4 regions of the Terribacillus saccharophilus genome follow, and region 4 is predicted to be linked to each of the others. Evidence: riboswitches for the same ligand, from Rfam matches in the RefSeq annotation. Region 4 holds a riboswitch; each other region holds the start of a gene.
The links. A riboswitch is a leader RNA that binds a small molecule or an ion and turns the genes downstream of it on or off. The one in region 4 is predicted to bind S-adenosylmethionine.
Positions count from the first base shown of each region.

Region 1 (4,275 bases), 480 kb from region 4:
AGCTTCCTGCAAAGTACGCTGCAAGAAGATATACGGATCTGTTCCAACAGTAGCGGCGACTTTCTTTCCTTTCAAGTCGGCAGGCTCTTTAATGTCGCTGTCCTTTGCCGCAACCAATGCTGTCCATTCTGGTTTGGACGCCAGATATATACCTTGAATCGGATTGCCATTAGCCTTGGCAAGCAAGGCGGCACTGCCAGCTGTAGAACCAAAATCCACGCTGTTACTGTTTAAAAATTCAAGTGCCTTATTACTCCCTTGGCTAAGTGTCCAAGTCACTTCAATGTCAGAATCCTTGAATGCTTCTTCTGCCCATCCTTTGTTCTTTATCACCAGACTTGCTGGAGAGTAGTAAGCATAATCCAAGCGAATTTGTTTTAATTCACCAGATGCACTGCTTGAGTTCCCGCAAGCTGCCAGAAATACGATTACAACTAAACTAAGTAAAGCTAGTAAACTTCTTTTATCTATAAGGGGAATCTTATTCATCAATCGTTACTCCTTTGTTATCCAGTTCACAGGCATAAGTACTTATTGTTCCGCGCAGGCGCTGTGCTTCTTTGTATGTGCAGCGATTGTGAACAACTTCCAATCCTGCTTCCCTGGCGATAGCAACAGCTTCTTGCGAAACGACACCTTCTTGGAGCCAGAAGATTTCTGGACGTACTTCGGCTGCTTCCTTAGCTAGCTCCACAGCTGCTTCGGGACTGCGGAAAATCTGAGCAATATCGATTTTCTCAGGCACGCTTGTCAAATCGGGATAAGCTTTTTCTCCCAATACACTCGTTTCAGCAGGGTTAACCGGAATAATTTTGTAGCCAAGTCGCTGCATCTTGCGAGCCAAACGGTTGCTTGGGCGCTGTTCCTTACTGCTCAAGCCTACTACTGCAATAGTTTTTTGACGGCCTGTCGCATCTGTCGCACTGCCGAGTGCTTCCCGGATAACGGCTTCATCATTGATGACGATTTTCCGTGATTCAGAACGGATTCCCGTCGCTTTTTCCAATGCTCTGTCCAAATCATGAATAAGATCATCCACTGACTCAATTCCAACAGACAAGCGTACCAATTCCTCTTTCACTCCCGTAGCAGCGAGCCCTTCTGCATCCAGCTGCAGATGTGTCGTTGATGCAGGATGTATAATCAATGATTTTGCATCTCCGACGTTGGCAACGTGTGACCAAAGTGCAACATTATTGATCAGTGTAGCACCAGCTTTTCTGCCACCCTTAATACCAAAATTAACAATGGAACCAGTACCAAATGGAAGTACTTTCTTTCCTAATTCATAGGATGGATGGCTGCTGAGTCCTGGATAAGCAACCCAATCAACTGCGGGATGCTGCTCAAGATAGTTCGCAAGCTTTTCTGCATTTTGGACGTGGCGTTCAACGCGCAAGTGCAAAGTCTCTAGCCCCTGAATCAGCTGCCATGCATTAAACGGACTAAGCGCAGCGCCTAAATCACGCAGTAATTGCACACGCAATTTTGTACTGAAAGCAAGGGTTCCGAAATCAAATGCATAGCGGATGCCATTGTAGCTCGGATCCGGCTCTGTAAATGTCGGAAATTTCGGTGAATTCCAATCAAACCTGCCTCCGTCAACAATCAATCCTCCAATAGAAGTACCATGACCGCCAATCCACTTCGTCGCACTGTGAACAACAATATCAGCACCTAATGTGATCGGTTTGCTCAAAATAGGTGTAGCAAATGTACTGTCAACGATTAGCGGAATACCCGCATCATGCGCCACTTCGGCTACGGCTTCCACGTCTAGTACATGCAGACTCGGGTTTCCGATAATCTCTGCAAATACAGCCTTCGTTTTGTCTGTAATCGCTGCACGGAAAGCTTCCGGATCAGTTGGGTCGACGAATTTTACGTTGATTCCATAACGCGGAAGTGTCGTTTGGAATAGATTATACGTTCCGCCATATAAGTTGGTCGCTGCTACGATTTCATCTCCAGCTGCAGCCAGATTTAGGATGCTGTAACTGATTGCTGCCATTCCAGAAGCAACTGCAACTGCTGCAACGCCGTCTTCCAGCAATGCAATCCGTTTTTCTAATACATCGACGGTAGGGTTACCAATACGGGAATAAATGTTACCTGGTTCATCCAATGCGAATAGACGCTCAGCATGATCTGTATCATGGAAAAGGTATGAAGTTGTTTGATAAAGCGGTACTGCTCTTGAACCTGTTGTCGGATCTGGTGCTTGACCACCGTGTAATGCTAATGTCTCTGCTTTATATACTTGATCTGTCATTTTGTCATTCCTCCAATTTTTATATAGATGAAAAAAGCAGCTTCCAGTAAGAAGCTGCTGCATAAGCATGAAACTTCTTATCTCTCAAACTCTTTGTTTGCTGGAAGTAGCACCTTCCAAGCATTGCTGCTTGCAGGTTGCCGGGCATCATAGGACCAGTCCCTCCGCCTCTCTTGATAAGTTATTATGAAATTTTCATAGGCTGCTGAAGCACCTCACGGATATGATGTCCCCATTTTTCAAATTCGAGCAGAAAGCCATCATGTCCATAAATTGTTTTAACGTCTATATGACGGGCACCCGGAACTGCCGCTGCAAAGCGTTCAATCTCTTCCGGCGGAAACAGCAGATCTCTGGAGAAGCCGAATGTCAGTACAATCGCTTTTATACTTTGAGCAGCAGACTGCCATCCTCCTCTTCCCCTTCCGATATCATGGCTGTTCATCGCTTCTAATAATGTCACGTAACAATTGGCATCAAAGCGATTGACGAGCTTCTCTCCTTGGTAGTTCAAATATGATTCCACTTCATAAGCTGCATCGTCCCTGCGGGAGGCAGCGCGACGGAAGCGTTCATTATATTGGTGATCAGAGCGGTAAGTAAGCATTCCTACCATCCTTGCAAGTCCGAGACCCGCAGCAGGTGGTTTATCTGCTGTGTAGTTACCATTGTTCCAATCGTGATCGGAAGTGATAGCTGTCTTGGCTAAGTGATTATAGGCAATTGCGTAATCACTTACATAAGGAGTTGCCGCCAAGGGGATCAGCACATCCATGAAATCTGGATACATGACACCCCATTCCAGTACTTGCATTCCTCCTAAAGATCCGCCGATCACAGCCCTTAAATGAGAGATTCCTAGCTTCTCCAATGCAAGGCGCTGAACCGAAACCATGTCACGGATCGTAATAGCAGGAAAAGCTGCCGCATACCTATCACCTGAAACTGGATCTGCCGATAAGGCACTTGTTGTGCCATTGCAGCCGCCCAGCACATTACATGTAATTATTTGATACCGGTCGGTGTCGATAAACCCTCCAGGCTTCAGCAATCCGCTCCACCAGCCTGGAACTGTACCATTACCAGCCGCAAGTTGATCTCCTGTCAGCGCATGGCAGATCAGCACCGTTTCTCCTGATTCGGGTCCGCTTCTTTCATAAGCTACTTCCACCTGTGAAAGGATTTCACCTGATTCAAGCTCGATATCCCCTATTAGAAGTTTTCCGGTTTGGTATGACTGTTGTGACCCCATGTTCCGTACACTTCCTCCCCTCAAAATAAAAAAACCACCCTGAGAGGACAGGGTGGCAATATGTACCGACATGTCTCTCTCATCTCTAAAGTGCATACGCACTTTCAGGAATTAGCACCTTATAAGCATTTCTGCTTGCAGGTTGCCGGGCATCGTCGGGCCAGTCCCTCCGCCTCTCTTGATAAGAGCTTGCTATTTATTTGTTAACAGGATTGTAGCATGGGTTAAAATATGAGTCAACTATAAATTCTGAAATTTCCATTTACGCTGTAAAATCCCCCAGAAATTTGGACGCCCCGCATCAGCTAATGCCAATGCGGGGCTAATAATGTAACTTTTCTATTGTAAGTAGAGGATACCTAATACATCCTCTTGCCGCGGTACTTGTTCCACATGGTAGTTTACACTTAAACGATGCAATCCCTACCTCTATTGCATCCTCACGGCTCCTAGGCCGCTCCAGTCTGAATAAGTACTTCTAATTAAAACTATAGCAGAATGCCAATGATCTTCGATAAAGTTACTTAAACATCGAAGACGTTAACTATCTTATCATGCTTTACAATTATTGTCAAACTCCCGATGGAGCGCCTATCCGCAGCTATCTATCTATTCCCGCTGTAACACCGCGCAAACTACTCCAAATTTCCCATATTTCTTAAATTCGGCACTATTTTAGTAACGCTTCATGACAAAAGCCCTGAAAACACTTACACGAGTTGGTCAGAAATATTCACGTAAGATAACCTGA
Region 1 is NZ_CP008876.1:3,251,969-3,256,243, reverse strand. Features, by position in the region: gene GZ22_RS16160 (aliphatic sulfonate ABC transporter substrate-binding protein) at 1-489, opposite strand, end outside; gene GZ22_RS16155 (PLP-dependent aspartate aminotransferase family protein) at 482-2,272, opposite strand; SAM riboswitch class I at 2,347-2,455, opposite strand; gene metX (homoserine O-acetyltransferase MetX) at 2,457-3,524, opposite strand; SAM riboswitch class I at 3,601-3,712, opposite strand.
Region 1: linked by a shared signal. The riboswitch ahead of GZ22_RS16155 (PLP-dependent aspartate aminotransferase family protein) and the one ahead of GZ22_RS13880 (MetQ/NlpA family ABC transporter substrate-binding protein) in region 4 are both predicted to bind S-adenosylmethionine.

Region 2 (4,275 bases), 1.5 Mb from region 4:
CAGCGGCCTTTTGCTCCAGTGCTTTTCGTGTCGGATTGCCAGAACGACTGTAATCAAATGGACCAAAATCATCAAAGCTTTCCTGGTGGAAGGTAGACGATAGATAAATCGGCACATTGACCGCTCCTGTACGTTGCTCTTTGTATGATCCCCGTATACACGTCGTTTCTGCATGTTGTTCTTCCATATGATGACCTCCTAATCCAGTTTGGCGAATGCTTGCTGTAAATCACCAATCAAATCCTCTGCTTCTTCAATTCCGACCGAGAAGCGAAGCAGACAATCACAAATTCCTCTGGCTTCCCTCTCCTCAATAGGAATGTCCGCATGTGTCTGTGTTGTCGGATACGTTATAAAGCTCTCCACCCCACCAAGGCTTTCTGCAAACGTGATGATGTTTAGGCTGCGAAGGAATGTATCGACCCAGCTGCTGTCCTGCACACGGAACGAAAGCATTCCACCTTTGCCTGTATACAAGACATCCTTCACCTTTGACTCCTCTGCCAGGTAATTTGCAATATGCTGTGCATTTGCTTGGTGCTGCCGCATTCGTAGCGGCAGCGTCTTCAAGCCGCGGATGAGTAACCAGGAATCGAGCGGTGACAAGACAGCACCCGTGCCGTTATGCAATACTGCTAATCGATCTGATAATTCACAGCCCTTACTCACTACAAGACCGGCTAAAACATCATTGTGGCCGCCGATATATTTCGTCGCACTATGGATGACAATATCTGCCCCTTCTGTTATCGGCTGTTGGAAATAAGGCGTCAGAAACGTATTATCAACAATCAACAGCAGGTTATGATCTTTTGCTAATTGCGCATATGCAGCAATATCGATTTCCTGCATGAGCGGGTTTGTCGGTGTTTCAAGGAAAATTGCTTTTGTATCTTCCGTTATCAATGCTGCAGTCTCTTCAACGGAATGAAATGGCGCATATACCGGCGATACGTCATATGCATCTGAATAGAAATCAAACAGTCGATAGGTGCCTCCATAAATATCCTCTGGCACTAGCAGTGAATCGCCTGAACGAAAAAGGGATAATACAAGCTGAATTGCTGCCATGCCTGAGCTGCATGCAAAAGCTCGATCGCCTTTTTCCAGCATTGCAAAACCTTCTTCCAGGACAGAACGAGTAGGATTCTTCGTCCGTGAATAATCATACCCGGTAGATTCGCCGATTCCTCCATGTGCATAAGCAGTGGACAGATACACTGGCGGATTCACTGCTCCTGTTATTCCGTCACTGCGATTTCCTAACTGCACGAATGTTGTTTCCAAACTATTTCCCATACCGCTTCTCACCCTTCTCTTAAACAAAAAAAGAACCTTCTCCCCAAAAAGGAAGAAGGTTCAGTCATGACCGAATCAGCTTCTTATCTTTAAGGCGGATACCTTTTGGATTTAGCACCGTGTCTTTCTCAGACTGGTTGCTGAGACATCATCGGGCCAATTCCCTCCGTCTCTCTTGATAAGAAAATTTCTATTTAATTTTTATATTAAAGCTATGTTAACACACAAAAATATACAGTCAAGCATTATTTAAAATTTTCTGCCAAATGAATCTTTTTCTGATGTAATTTTTAGCATAGTACAGCTCATTAGGAAAAAAAGTGACAAAAAATAGGATTGACACCCAGAACTTTTCGGTCTATCCTTTTCCTTACAACTAATATTTCTTATCGAGATTGGTGGAGGGAATGGCCCAACGAAACCAAAGCAACAGGCTGCAAGGTGCAGTACTGTGCTAATTCCAGGTGTATAACACTGCAGATAAGAAGAGCGGAAAATCTTTAAAAGACCCTCTTCTGTCTGGAAGAGGGTCTTTTTTTAGCATCAATTCCGATTATATCCATTGGAAATATCAAGATTATTACAGGAGGTTGGAAATGGAACAGATCAAGCAGAGAATAGCAGAAGTACATACGGAACTAGAAGACAATTTCGCTGAAGTGGTTGAGTGGAGACGATATTTGCACCAGCATCCCGAATTGAGTTTCCAGGAAACAGAGACAGCCCGTTTTATCGCTGATAAACTGCGCAGCTTCGGTTATGAAGATATCCAGACAAACATCGGCGGTTATGGCATCGTCGCTACACTTGCAGGAAAGACAGCAGGCCCAACGATTGCTCTGCGAGCCGATTTCGACGCGCTACCGATTGAAGATGAAAAAGAGACTGCGTATCGATCCAAGACATCTGGCGTCATGCATGCTTGCGGTCATGACGGTCATACAGCCGCCTTGCTCGGAACTGCTAAAACATTGATCAAGCACAAGGAAAGCCTGAAAGGTAAAGTGGTCTTCCTGTTCCAGCCAGCTGAGGAAGTTCCTCCAGGCGGCGCGAAAGCAATGATTGAAGATGGTGCACTTGATGGTGTGGACTATGTTTACGGTGCCCACCTTAATTCGGCTGCTCCTATCGGAAAGATCGGTGTTGGCGAAGGCTTCAAGATGGCAGCAGTTGATAAATTTGCGATCACCATCCAAGGAAAAGGCGGTCATGGCGCAGCTCCACATGAAGCTGTCGATCCAATTGTCATCGGCAGTGATATTGTCAGCGCATTGCAGAAGATTGTCAGCCGCAGAGTCAACCCTCTGGAATCAGCAGTTGTGACACTTGGTGTGTTCCAGTCTGGCCAAGCATTCAATGTTATTCCGGATACCGCCAGATTGGAAGGAACAGTCCGGACGTTTAATGCTGATATCCGCCAGCAGGTGAGAAAACAGATAGAGTCCATTGTAGACGGTATTGCAACTGGATTCGGCGCAACCTATTCAATTGATTATCTGCACGGCTATCCTGCTCTTTACAACCACCCGGAAGAAACCGCACTTCTGCAGCGTCTGTTTGCCGAAGAATTCGGTGAAGAACAGGTTATTCCGCTTGAAACTGGGATGGGCGCTGAAGACTTCGCTTATTATTTACAGGAGAAACCCGGAAGCTTCTTTAAAGTTGGCTCCCGCAATGAGGATACTGCCACACATTATCCACATCATCATCCTAAGTTCGACATCGATGAGCGAGCTTTGCTTATCACGGAAAAAGCATTTACGAAAATTGTATTCTCGTTATTGGGAAGCTAAGGAGGAAGTATATTGAATAAGAAGTTTGCACTTATATTATTCGGCTTGATGGCCACTATTGCCCTATTCGGGTGCTCCAGCAATTCCAGCAGCAGTTCCGGTGCAAGCGGCGGAGATCCCGTTGAAGGCGGTGACCTAAATGTTGCCATGACAGCTGATCCCGATACGCTTGACTGGATGTATTCCGGAGAAAGTGCTACTAGAAAAATTGGCTGGCATATTTACGAAGGTTTATTTGCAATAGATCATGATTATCAAGTACGCCCTTTGCTTGCTGACGATCATACCGTCAGTGATGATAAAAAAACCTATACGATCACGCTTCGTGACGGACTGAAATTCCATAACGGGCAAGACGTAACAGCTGAAGACGCAAAAGCATCAATCGACCGCTGGCTGAAGGTCTCCTCTGTCGGTAAGATCGCTGCAACACATGTTGATTCAGTCGAAGCAACAGATAACCTGACATTGGTCATTACGCTCAACGATCCGTATACCGCTTTGCTTACTGATATGTCTGCACCAAAAGCATCAGCTGTCATCATTCCAGCTGACATTGCTGAAGCAGCAGGTGAGCAGCCGCTGACAAACGAGCAGCTTATCGGTACAGGTCCATTCAAATTTGATTCCTGGAAGCGCGGGAATGAAATTGTCCTTTCCAAATTCGATGACTATCAATCTCGTGAAGAAGAAGACTGGGGCGGTTTGACAGGTAAGAAAACCGCATACCTGGATACGATTCATTTCAAGATCGTAAAGGATCCGCAAGTCATGCTCAATGGACTTAAAACAGATCTATATGATTATGTACAATCGATCCCGCTTGATTTATATGATGTAGTTGATACGACACCAAATGTTGAACCAGCTATCTCCAGTAATGGCTACTCTGTCATTACACCGGATAAATCAGAAGCACCTTTCGATGATATCAAGGTCAGAGAAGCACTGCATGCTGCACTGGATAAAGAAGCAATCGCCAAAGCAACTTACGGCAACAGCGAATTTTATAATCTAGATGGTGCCTTGTTCACCCCAGATCAGACCGCTCTTTACTCGGATCAAAACATCGACAACTTCGAAGCTTTTAATCAGGATGAAGCTAAAAAGCTGCTTGAAGACAGCTCCTATGACGGTCAGCCAGTAAAAATCATCTTCTCTAATGATCATGCAGAGTATAAGA
Region 2 is NZ_CP008876.1:768,773-773,047, reverse strand. Features, by position in the region: gene GZ22_RS04045 (aminotransferase class I/II-fold pyridoxal phosphate-dependent enzyme) at 1-187, opposite strand, end outside; gene GZ22_RS04040 (methionine biosynthesis PLP-dependent protein) at 199-1,299, opposite strand; SAM riboswitch class I at 1,380-1,484, opposite strand; SAM riboswitch class I at 1,683-1,786, shown strand; gene GZ22_RS04035 (M20 metallopeptidase family protein) at 1,896-3,092, shown strand; gene GZ22_RS04030 (ABC transporter substrate-binding protein) at 3,105-4,275, shown strand, end outside.
Region 2: linked by a shared signal. The riboswitch ahead of GZ22_RS04035 (M20 metallopeptidase family protein) and the one ahead of GZ22_RS13880 (MetQ/NlpA family ABC transporter substrate-binding protein) in region 4 are both predicted to bind S-adenosylmethionine.

Region 3 (4,275 bases), 560 kb from region 4:
ACCGACGATAAAATCGGTAAACGGGAATAGAAGTAAGATAAGGATGATGAACGGAATCGCCCGGAATATGTTTACAACCGCCGCTACAATACCGTAGACAACTTTATTTTCCCAAAGCTTGCCCTTACTAGTCAGGTAAAGCAAAAGGCCTAGGATAATACCGATGATGAAAGTACCGATCAAGGAAAGGATCGTCATATAGAATGTCTCATAGATGGCTGTGTTCAAATCTGCAATATCTACATTCGGAAACCACTTCTCAAACAAGTTCCTGCACCTCCGCTTTCACGTTCGCTCCGCGGATGAAGTCCAGTGCCTTCTCCACTTCCGATTCATTACCCACCAGCTGTAAGAACAGGTTTCCTACTGCTCCGGTTTGTGTCTGCAATACACTGCCCTGCAGGATGTTGATATCAACATCGAATTGTTTAGCAGTCTGACTGACAACTGTTTGATTCACGTTTTCTCCAGAGAAGGAAAGCTTCACGATTGTGCCTGTACCTTCTTTTACTACTGCAGCCGATAAGGAATTATACTGTTCGCTTCCATCCAGCTGCTGAACGAAGCGTTTCGTGATAGCTTGCTGCGGGTCCTGGAATACATGCGCTGCATCGCCTTGTTCTACAACTTTTCCGGTATCCATAACAGCTACACGGTGGCAAATTTTTCGGATAACATTCATCTCATGTGTAATCAATACGATAGTCAGTCCGAGGCGTTTGTTAATGTCCACGAGCAAGTCAAGGATAGAGTCAGTAGTTTCCGGATCCAGCGCAGATGTTGCTTCATCACAAAGCAGAACTTTCGGATCGTTGGCCAATGCCCTTGCAATGCCGACACGCTGTTTCTGTCCGCCGCTCAGCTGAGATGGATACGCATTTTCGCGCCCTTTTAGTCCGACTAGCTCAATCAGACGATCAACTTTTTCTTTTCTTTCTTTTTTCGGTACACCTGCGATTTCCAATGGAAAAGCAATATTTTGATGTACAGTACGGGACCATAGCAGATTGAAGTGCTGGAAGATCATCCCGATTTCTTGTCTGGCTAGACGAAGTTCGTTTTTACGCTGTTTAACGATATCCTTGCCATTGATTATTATTTCACCAGCTGTCGGTTCTTCTAAGCGGTTTAAAAGGCGAACAAAAGTACTTTTTCCAGCACCGCTGTAACCAATCACGCCGAAAATCTCACCTGACTCAATTGTAAGATTAAGCTCATCGACTGCTGTAATATTCTGTTTTTTTGTGCGATATATCTTGGAGAGGTTTTTGATGGTGATCAATATCCGCTCCTCCTTCCTCGTGTTGCTTTATAAGCATAAAAAAGCGCCTTTTTGTTCTGAGAACAAAAAGACGCAGTTGCGTTCGATAATTGTTCTCTCATCTGTACAGGTTTCCCTGCAGGAATTGGCACCATACAGGAAAACCTGTGGTTGCCGGGCTTCATCGGGCCAGTCCCTCCGCCACTCTTGATAAGAGTTTGGTATATGATTGCTAAAAGGAGTTTAGCATCTAGTCAATATTCTTGTCAACATATTTCACAGACTTCCTTTACCTCCCAGAAATAGAAGGGCCTCTACAAGCAGAATATGCTGATAATCGCCGTCCACTACTTGCTGCTTGCGGATACTGCGAAGCTGTACCTCACCATCAAGAAGCTCCTGCAGTGTCTGCTCATCGGTACGTATATGTAAAATACCATAAGGCTTAGAAGCTGGGGTCGTGAGGCTGCTTCTATCTATATGCAAATCGAAGTGTGCATCTCCCCATTCAATGAAGACCTTGAGCCGCTTATCATTACATAAAGGCAGCAGATCCTCTCTTACCTCGATCTGATGCTTGAGCTTTGTCAGTTTTTCGATGATCATCCGCCATTCCCCCCTACACTGTATTTGGCTCTTCTTGTTCTGATTTCCTGCAAGAAAAAACAGCTTTCCAGATTGGAAAGCTGTTTTATTCGCTCAGCGTCTTCGCCAGCATATGCTGAACGGAATGAAACGCATATATTTTTTCCTGAACTTCTCCCTGTTTGAAGGTAATGAGACAAGGTACACTTTCAATCTTATTCTCCTGCATAAAATCAGGAAAAAGAGAGGCGTTCAGTTTGTGATAATATTCCTGGCCTGTCACGGCCTCCACTGCAAGGAGCATTTTTTCTGCAAGCTGACATGTACCGCAAAAAGGCGTGTGTACAAATATTCTTGCTTGCTCCTGTTGTGTGACTGTCTGGACCTCGGTTTTAATAACGTTGATATTCATCCCTTCTTTCTTCAGACGAGGAAGAATGGATGCACCATGATACTTCTGCTAAGCAGGGCTGTGGCCAATTCAGGGGCCGGGGTCGCCGCTACCTCTCGATAGGTTCTGTCTACGTAAATATGCTGGGCATGCGGCAGCTCTCGTGCTAACTGTTTTCGCAGCTTATGACCAGCGCTATCCTCATCCACCATAATATATACTTGCTTGTGATCCAAGTCATAGTCATACAACAGCTGTTCCAGCCGCTCGATGCCCAATGTGCCATTGGTGCAGATGATCGTCACTTCCTCATCGATGATCTTCCTTATCTGCTCTTTGTCCGAGCGTCCTTCTACAATAATGACTTTTTCTTCATCACCCATACTGGCATCACCTATTCTGATCGATATTTGATTGCTTCCTTGCCCGTGCCCCGATAAAGGCTTAGCAACGAACGCTTGCCATAGTATATGAAAAGAGACCGCTGCCCTTGCTAACAGATATCAACAAGGACCCAAAAAATTAATCCTCTTTAATCCGTCCTTCGTAATCTTCTACAGATAGCAAGCTTTCATAAGCTGCATCGTCATCTGCTTCCACTACAATCATCCATGCTTTCTCGTATGGGGATTCATTTACGAATTCAGGGCTGTCGTCTAAATCATCGTTCACAGCTACGACTTTTCCGCTGATCGGAGCATACAGCTCGGACACTGTTTTTACAGATTCAACGCTTCCGAATGGCTCGTCTGCTTTCAGTTCGTCACCGACGGACGGAAGTTCCACGAATACGATGTCTCCGAGTTCATCCTGGGCGAAGTCGGTAATACCGATTCGGTACTGATTGCCATCTTCTTTTTTAATCCATTCATGTTCCTCAGTGTAACGTAGATCTTTCGGTAAGTTGCTCATTTTTATTCCTCCACCTATTTTCTACAAGAATAGCTAACATATTTACTATAAGAGGTAATAGATAAAATTACCACTGTTTCAGCTTAATTCGAAGCAGTTACAGTCTCATATGCTTCTGGCTTGAAACCGACTGCCGCTGACTTCTCACCAATTAAAAGCGGACGCTTAATCAGCATACCGTTTTCGGATAGCCATGACTTGAGCTGGGCATCATCTGCTTCTTTGATTTTCTCCTTATAGCCGCCCTCTCGGTATACTTTCCCGCTCGTATTAAACAGTTTCGTAAGCGGCAATCCGCTTTTATCCGCTGCTTCCTGCAGGATTTCCGGACTCGGCGGATTCTCTACGATATGTATCGCTTCATAGGATACGTCATTCGCATCCAGCCAATTCTTTGCATTTTTGCATGTACTGCAATTCGGGTACCAATAAAATCGGAACATACAGATCACCTTCCTTTTCATACTGCTATTTTAGCATAGTCCTTTACATCTTTCTCACAGAATAATCGACAGGATCCCGGGTACGATAGAAAGGAAAAAGAGGAGGGATCCCATGCCAGCAGAAAACCCGCAAAATGTTATGCTGCAGCCGCCGGAGATGATTTCAGGAAAAGATTTGCTGTACTTGAGTGATATGTTGAACTGGAACTTGAATGCAGCAAAAAAAGCACAGCACGCTGCCGGTGAAGTGCAGCTGACAGATGCCCAGGAAGCACTGCACACTATCGGCCAGATGCATCAGCGCCATTATGATATGTTACTGGAGCATTTGCAGACAAAACCGCTTAATTAAGGAGGGAACGCTATGCCAGAGAACCAAAAGATACAAAACCCCCAGACACCAGTCCCGACAACGCAGGAAATGAATGACAGAGATCATGTGACTGATTTGCTTGCTACGGAAAAATATATGACAGCTTCTTATAGTACGGCGCTAAATGAGATGAGCAATCAATCGTTATACGAAACAGTAGCGCGTATATTCAAGGAAACACAGGATTCACAGCGCAATTTGTATAATCTAATGTTCCAGCATGGATGGTACAGCTTGGAACAAGCACCACAGCAAAAAGTAGAACAAGCTTATCAGCAATTCAGCAAAACACGACAAGTGCTTCCATATA
Region 3 is NZ_CP008876.1:3,331,149-3,335,423, reverse strand. Features, by position in the region: gene GZ22_RS16575 (methionine ABC transporter permease) at 1-267, opposite strand, end outside; gene GZ22_RS16570 (methionine ABC transporter ATP-binding protein) at 260-1,282, opposite strand; SAM riboswitch class I at 1,377-1,478, opposite strand; gene GZ22_RS16565 (hypothetical protein) at 1,538-1,867, opposite strand; gene GZ22_RS16560 (thioredoxin family protein) at 1,953-2,258, opposite strand; gene GZ22_RS16555 (ribonuclease M5) at 2,270-2,620, opposite strand; gene gcvH (glycine cleavage system protein GcvH) at 2,760-3,149, opposite strand; gene GZ22_RS16545 (arsenate reductase family protein) at 3,233-3,592, opposite strand; gene GZ22_RS16540 (hypothetical protein) at 3,705-3,944, shown strand; gene GZ22_RS16535 (spore coat protein) at 3,957-4,275, shown strand, end outside.
Region 3: linked by a shared signal. The riboswitch ahead of GZ22_RS16570 (methionine ABC transporter ATP-binding protein) and the one ahead of GZ22_RS13880 (MetQ/NlpA family ABC transporter substrate-binding protein) in region 4 are both predicted to bind S-adenosylmethionine.

Region 4 (4,275 bases):
AGTCCTGCCATTGCTGTAGCCCCAATTAAACCAATGGTTGCAATCGTCAGACCAAGAATCATTGTTGATCTGGCCTCTCTTATAATGACGCTCCAAATGATTTTAGTTGTGGAAATTCCCATCGATTCATAAGCCTCGATGACTCCTTTATTTACTTCAAGTAATGCTGATTCCATTAAACGTGCAATATAAGGCGCTGTATAGACAACGAGCGGAAGGATAACTCCTTCAACACCTATTGTAGTTCCGACCAAGGCTCTTGTCAGAGGCAAAAGCAAGAACAAGAGGATGATGAAAGGAATAGATCGGATAACGTTAATAATCGTATTCACGATGGAATAAAATATTCGGTTCTCTGCTTGGCCGCCTTTTCTTGTCATGACCAGCAAAATGCCTAACGGCAGCCCGATAACGATTGAAATAGCCAATGAAATATCCGTCATCAGCAGCGTCTGCCAAAACGCCTCGGTGATGTCAGTGCCCCATTCTGTCCAGAACTCTATCATGACGCCACCTCCTCAACCGTTACATGCTGCGACTCCAAGTACGAAATTGCCTTTTCCACTTCTGCCGGATCCCCTTGCAAATGGATAAGCAATTTACCAACGGAGCTAGCTTTCAGCTGATCGATTCCGCCTGCCAGTATACTTGGAACAACTTCAAATTTCTTCGTGATCGCTGCAAGAAATGGCTCATTCGAAGCTTCTCCAATAAACGTCAGTGAAACGAGACGCCCTGTAGCAGAAAGTCCTTTTTTCACACTGTCTGGAACTTGGAAATTCGCGTCATCAAAGACAAATTTCCGTGTCTGCGGATGCTGCGGTTTGGTGAAGACATCAATAACAGATCCTTCTTCCACCAGCTCACCATGATGCATAACACCAACACGATCACATATACGCTGTATGACATCCAGTTCATGTGTGATTAAAAAGATAGTGATGCCAAGCTCCTTATTCACTCGGAGCAGCAGTTCAAGAATGGATGACGTCGTATTCGGATCCAATGCACTTGTTGCTTCATCACTTAACAGCACTTCCGGTTCTTGGGCAAGTGCTCTTGCGATAGCTACCCGCTGCTTCTGACCTCCTGATAATTGGGCTGGATAGACATTTTTCTTTTCTTCCAGACCTACAATCTTCAGATACTTATCAACACGTTCCTTGATTTCATGCTTCGGCACTTTACTCAGCTTCAGTGGTCTAGCGACATTCTCGTATACTGTAGCTGTTGTCAGCAGATTAAAATGTTGGAATATCATTCCGATTTTACCTCTTGCTTTACGAAGCTGCCATTTCTTAAGCTTAGTAAGATCTACGCCGTCGATGAATACTTCGCCTTCTGTGGGACGCTCCAGTAAATTGGCACAGCGGATCAGGGTACTTTTCCCTGCTCCGCTGAATCCGATTACGCCATAGATTTCACCTTTATTGATTTTCAAGGAGACGTCTTTCAACGCCTCCACTTTCTTTTTACCAGTGGTAAAGGTCTTCGATACATTTTTCAGTTCAATCATACTGCTTCCCCCTTACCAGCTTGGAACGACAGATCCTTGGAATTCATCTTCCACAAACTGTTTAACTTCATCAGATTGGTAGATTTCTTGAATTTTCTTCACCACTTCATCGTCCGTGTTCGCTGATCTTACAACAAAGTAGTTGGACCATGGGTTGTTTTCTGATTCCTCTGCAAAGATAGCATCATCATTGATATTCAAGTCAGCGCCCATTGCAAAGTTCGTGTTGATTGCTGCTGCTGCTACTTCCGGAAGCTGAGCTGGCAGCTGAGAAGCATCCAATTCAACGATTTCCAGGTTCAGTGGATTTTCTACAACATCTTTAGCCGTTGCAGAGTTCTCTGCTTCTGGATCCACTTTCAATACTCCTGCTGTCTCAAACAATTTCAACGCACGATATTCGTTGGCAGGATCATTCGGTACAGCGATCTTGTCGCCTTCCTTCAATTCGGAAATATCCGAAATCTTATCAGTATAGATACCCATTGGGAACGTAAGTGTCTTAAATACTTCTTTTAGTTCATAACCTTGATTCTTTACTTGATCTTCTAGGAAAGGAAGTGTCTGATAGCTGTTCGCATCCAGGCTTCCATCATCTAACGCACTGTTTGGTGTATTGTAATCATTGAATGTTTTAATTTCTACATCAATACCTTCATCAGCTGCTAGTTCTTTCACTTTTTCCATTACTTGCTCATGTGGTCCACCGCTGACGCCGACTAATATTTTGTCATTTGCTAGTGCAGCAGATTTATCATTGCCGCAAGCCGCTAAGAATAATGCTAATAATCCGATAAGTCCAAAGCTTAAGATTTTTTTCATGTTGCTCTCCCCTTTTTTCTTCGCTGTCATCAACTACAATAAAAAAGCGCCTCTCTAGATTAAGAGAGGCGCATGGTATACGTATGCACTAATTCTCTTATCTCTCAGTACAGCTTTCGCCGTCTGCAGGAATTAGCACCTAGATCATCGATCTGGTTGCCGGGCTTCATAGGACCTGTTCCTCCGCCGCTCTTGATAAGAATTTCATTATACTTTTGTTGTTGATCTGTTTGTTACTTTACCTTCCAATCTAGTTATTGTCAATATAATTTTAAAATTTATAGAAAAATCAATCTGGTTTGCTCTTCACCCTGGCAGGGTAGCGAAGAGAAAAACGGAAAGTAGGTAGGCATTTGGCTACATTTGCAGTATGGTTCCGCAAAGATTTGCGGTTGCATGATCATACCGCTTTAAAACAAGCGATTGATCAAGCTACAGAGGACGACAGGATTCTACTTCTTTTCCATGTTAATCCGGATTTGAATGATAGTTTCTCCCCCCGCTATGATTACTATTATCATACATTGAAACAATTTGTAGACACATGCGTACAAAAAGAATTTCCCGTGCATTTTATTGCTGGAAAGACAGAATCTGCTTGGAATCAACTGATTGATACATGTAACGATTTGAAGCGAGTCTACTTCAATTATGACGAAGTTGGTTTTGGCCAAGAACGTGATGATCAAGTAATTCGCTATTTAAAAAAGAAAGATATTGATGTCTGCACATTCCTGGATCACCATATTCATCATGCTTCGGATATCCTGAAACAAGACAATAGCCCATACAAAGTATTTTCTGCTTATTTCAAGCAGTGGCAACAAGCTGAAAAACCTCAGATTCAAAAAGTCGATGAGGATAAATTGATGCAATATGTAATCGACCGGCGAGACGATTTTAAAAAAGGGCAAGCTGCTTATGAAGAACTTCTAGATAAGATGACGGATAAATGGCGCTATGCCGGTGAAAAACAAGGCTTAAGACGCGCTGAAAATTTCGTTGATAGAAGGATGAAAGAATATGATAAAAAAAGAGATATTCCTTCTGCAAAAGGTACAAGTATGCTTTCTCCTTATCTACGTACCGGCGCCTTATCATGCAGGACACTTTATCAAATGAGTCTGGAAAAGTTGCATAGCCATAAAGGTACAGCTGGCTATGAGACATTCATCCAGGAGTTGGCTTGGCGGGATTTCTATCACATGATCTATCATTTCTATCCCGAGACGAAGGATAAAGCCTTTCTCCCTAAATATCGAGATTTAGAATGGAATCAAGATAAAGCGATTCTGGAAAAATGGAAAAACGGTGAAACTGGATTTCCAATTGTTGATGCAGCCATGAAACAGGTTAGAAAGATTGGTTGGATGCACAATCGGCTTCGGATGATTACCGCATCCTTTTTAACGAAAGATCTGTTAATTGACTGGCGTGAGGGAGAGAAATACTTCTCAGAAATGCTTATTGATTATGATGAGGCATCGAATATCGGTGGTTGGCAATGGGCATCCTCGACAGGCACTGACGCAGTACCTTATTTTCGAATTTTCAACCCAGTAAGGCAATCCGAACGATTCGACCCAGATGGTGACTTTATTAAAAAATATCTACCGGAATTAAAAGATGTACCGAGTAATTTCATCCACACGCCGGAAAAGATGACCACAGAACAGCAGCAGCAATATAATTGTGTCATTGGCAAAGACTATCCAAAGCCTATCGTCGAGCACAAAACACAGCGAGAACGGGCGTTGGAATTATTCAAGCAATAATAAAAAGCCGGATGATAAACCATCCGGCTTTCCTGTGTACAAGGCCTCCCAACACATACGTACACACACCTTACTCTCTCTGTATACCAAAGCGGGCGTTGATTTGCCCTCGCAGCATTTGCTGGCGACTCTCTCGTTCCGCTTCTTTCCTCTTGTCTCTCA
Region 4 is NZ_CP008876.1:2,769,767-2,774,041, reverse strand. Features, by position in the region: gene GZ22_RS13890 (methionine ABC transporter permease) at 1-506, opposite strand, end outside; gene GZ22_RS13885 (methionine ABC transporter ATP-binding protein) at 503-1,516, opposite strand; gene GZ22_RS13880 (MetQ/NlpA family ABC transporter substrate-binding protein) at 1,529-2,338, opposite strand; SAM riboswitch class I at 2,433-2,540, opposite strand; gene GZ22_RS13875 (cryptochrome/photolyase family protein) at 2,692-4,113, shown strand; gene GZ22_RS13870 (MerR family transcriptional regulator) at 4,184-4,275, opposite strand, start outside.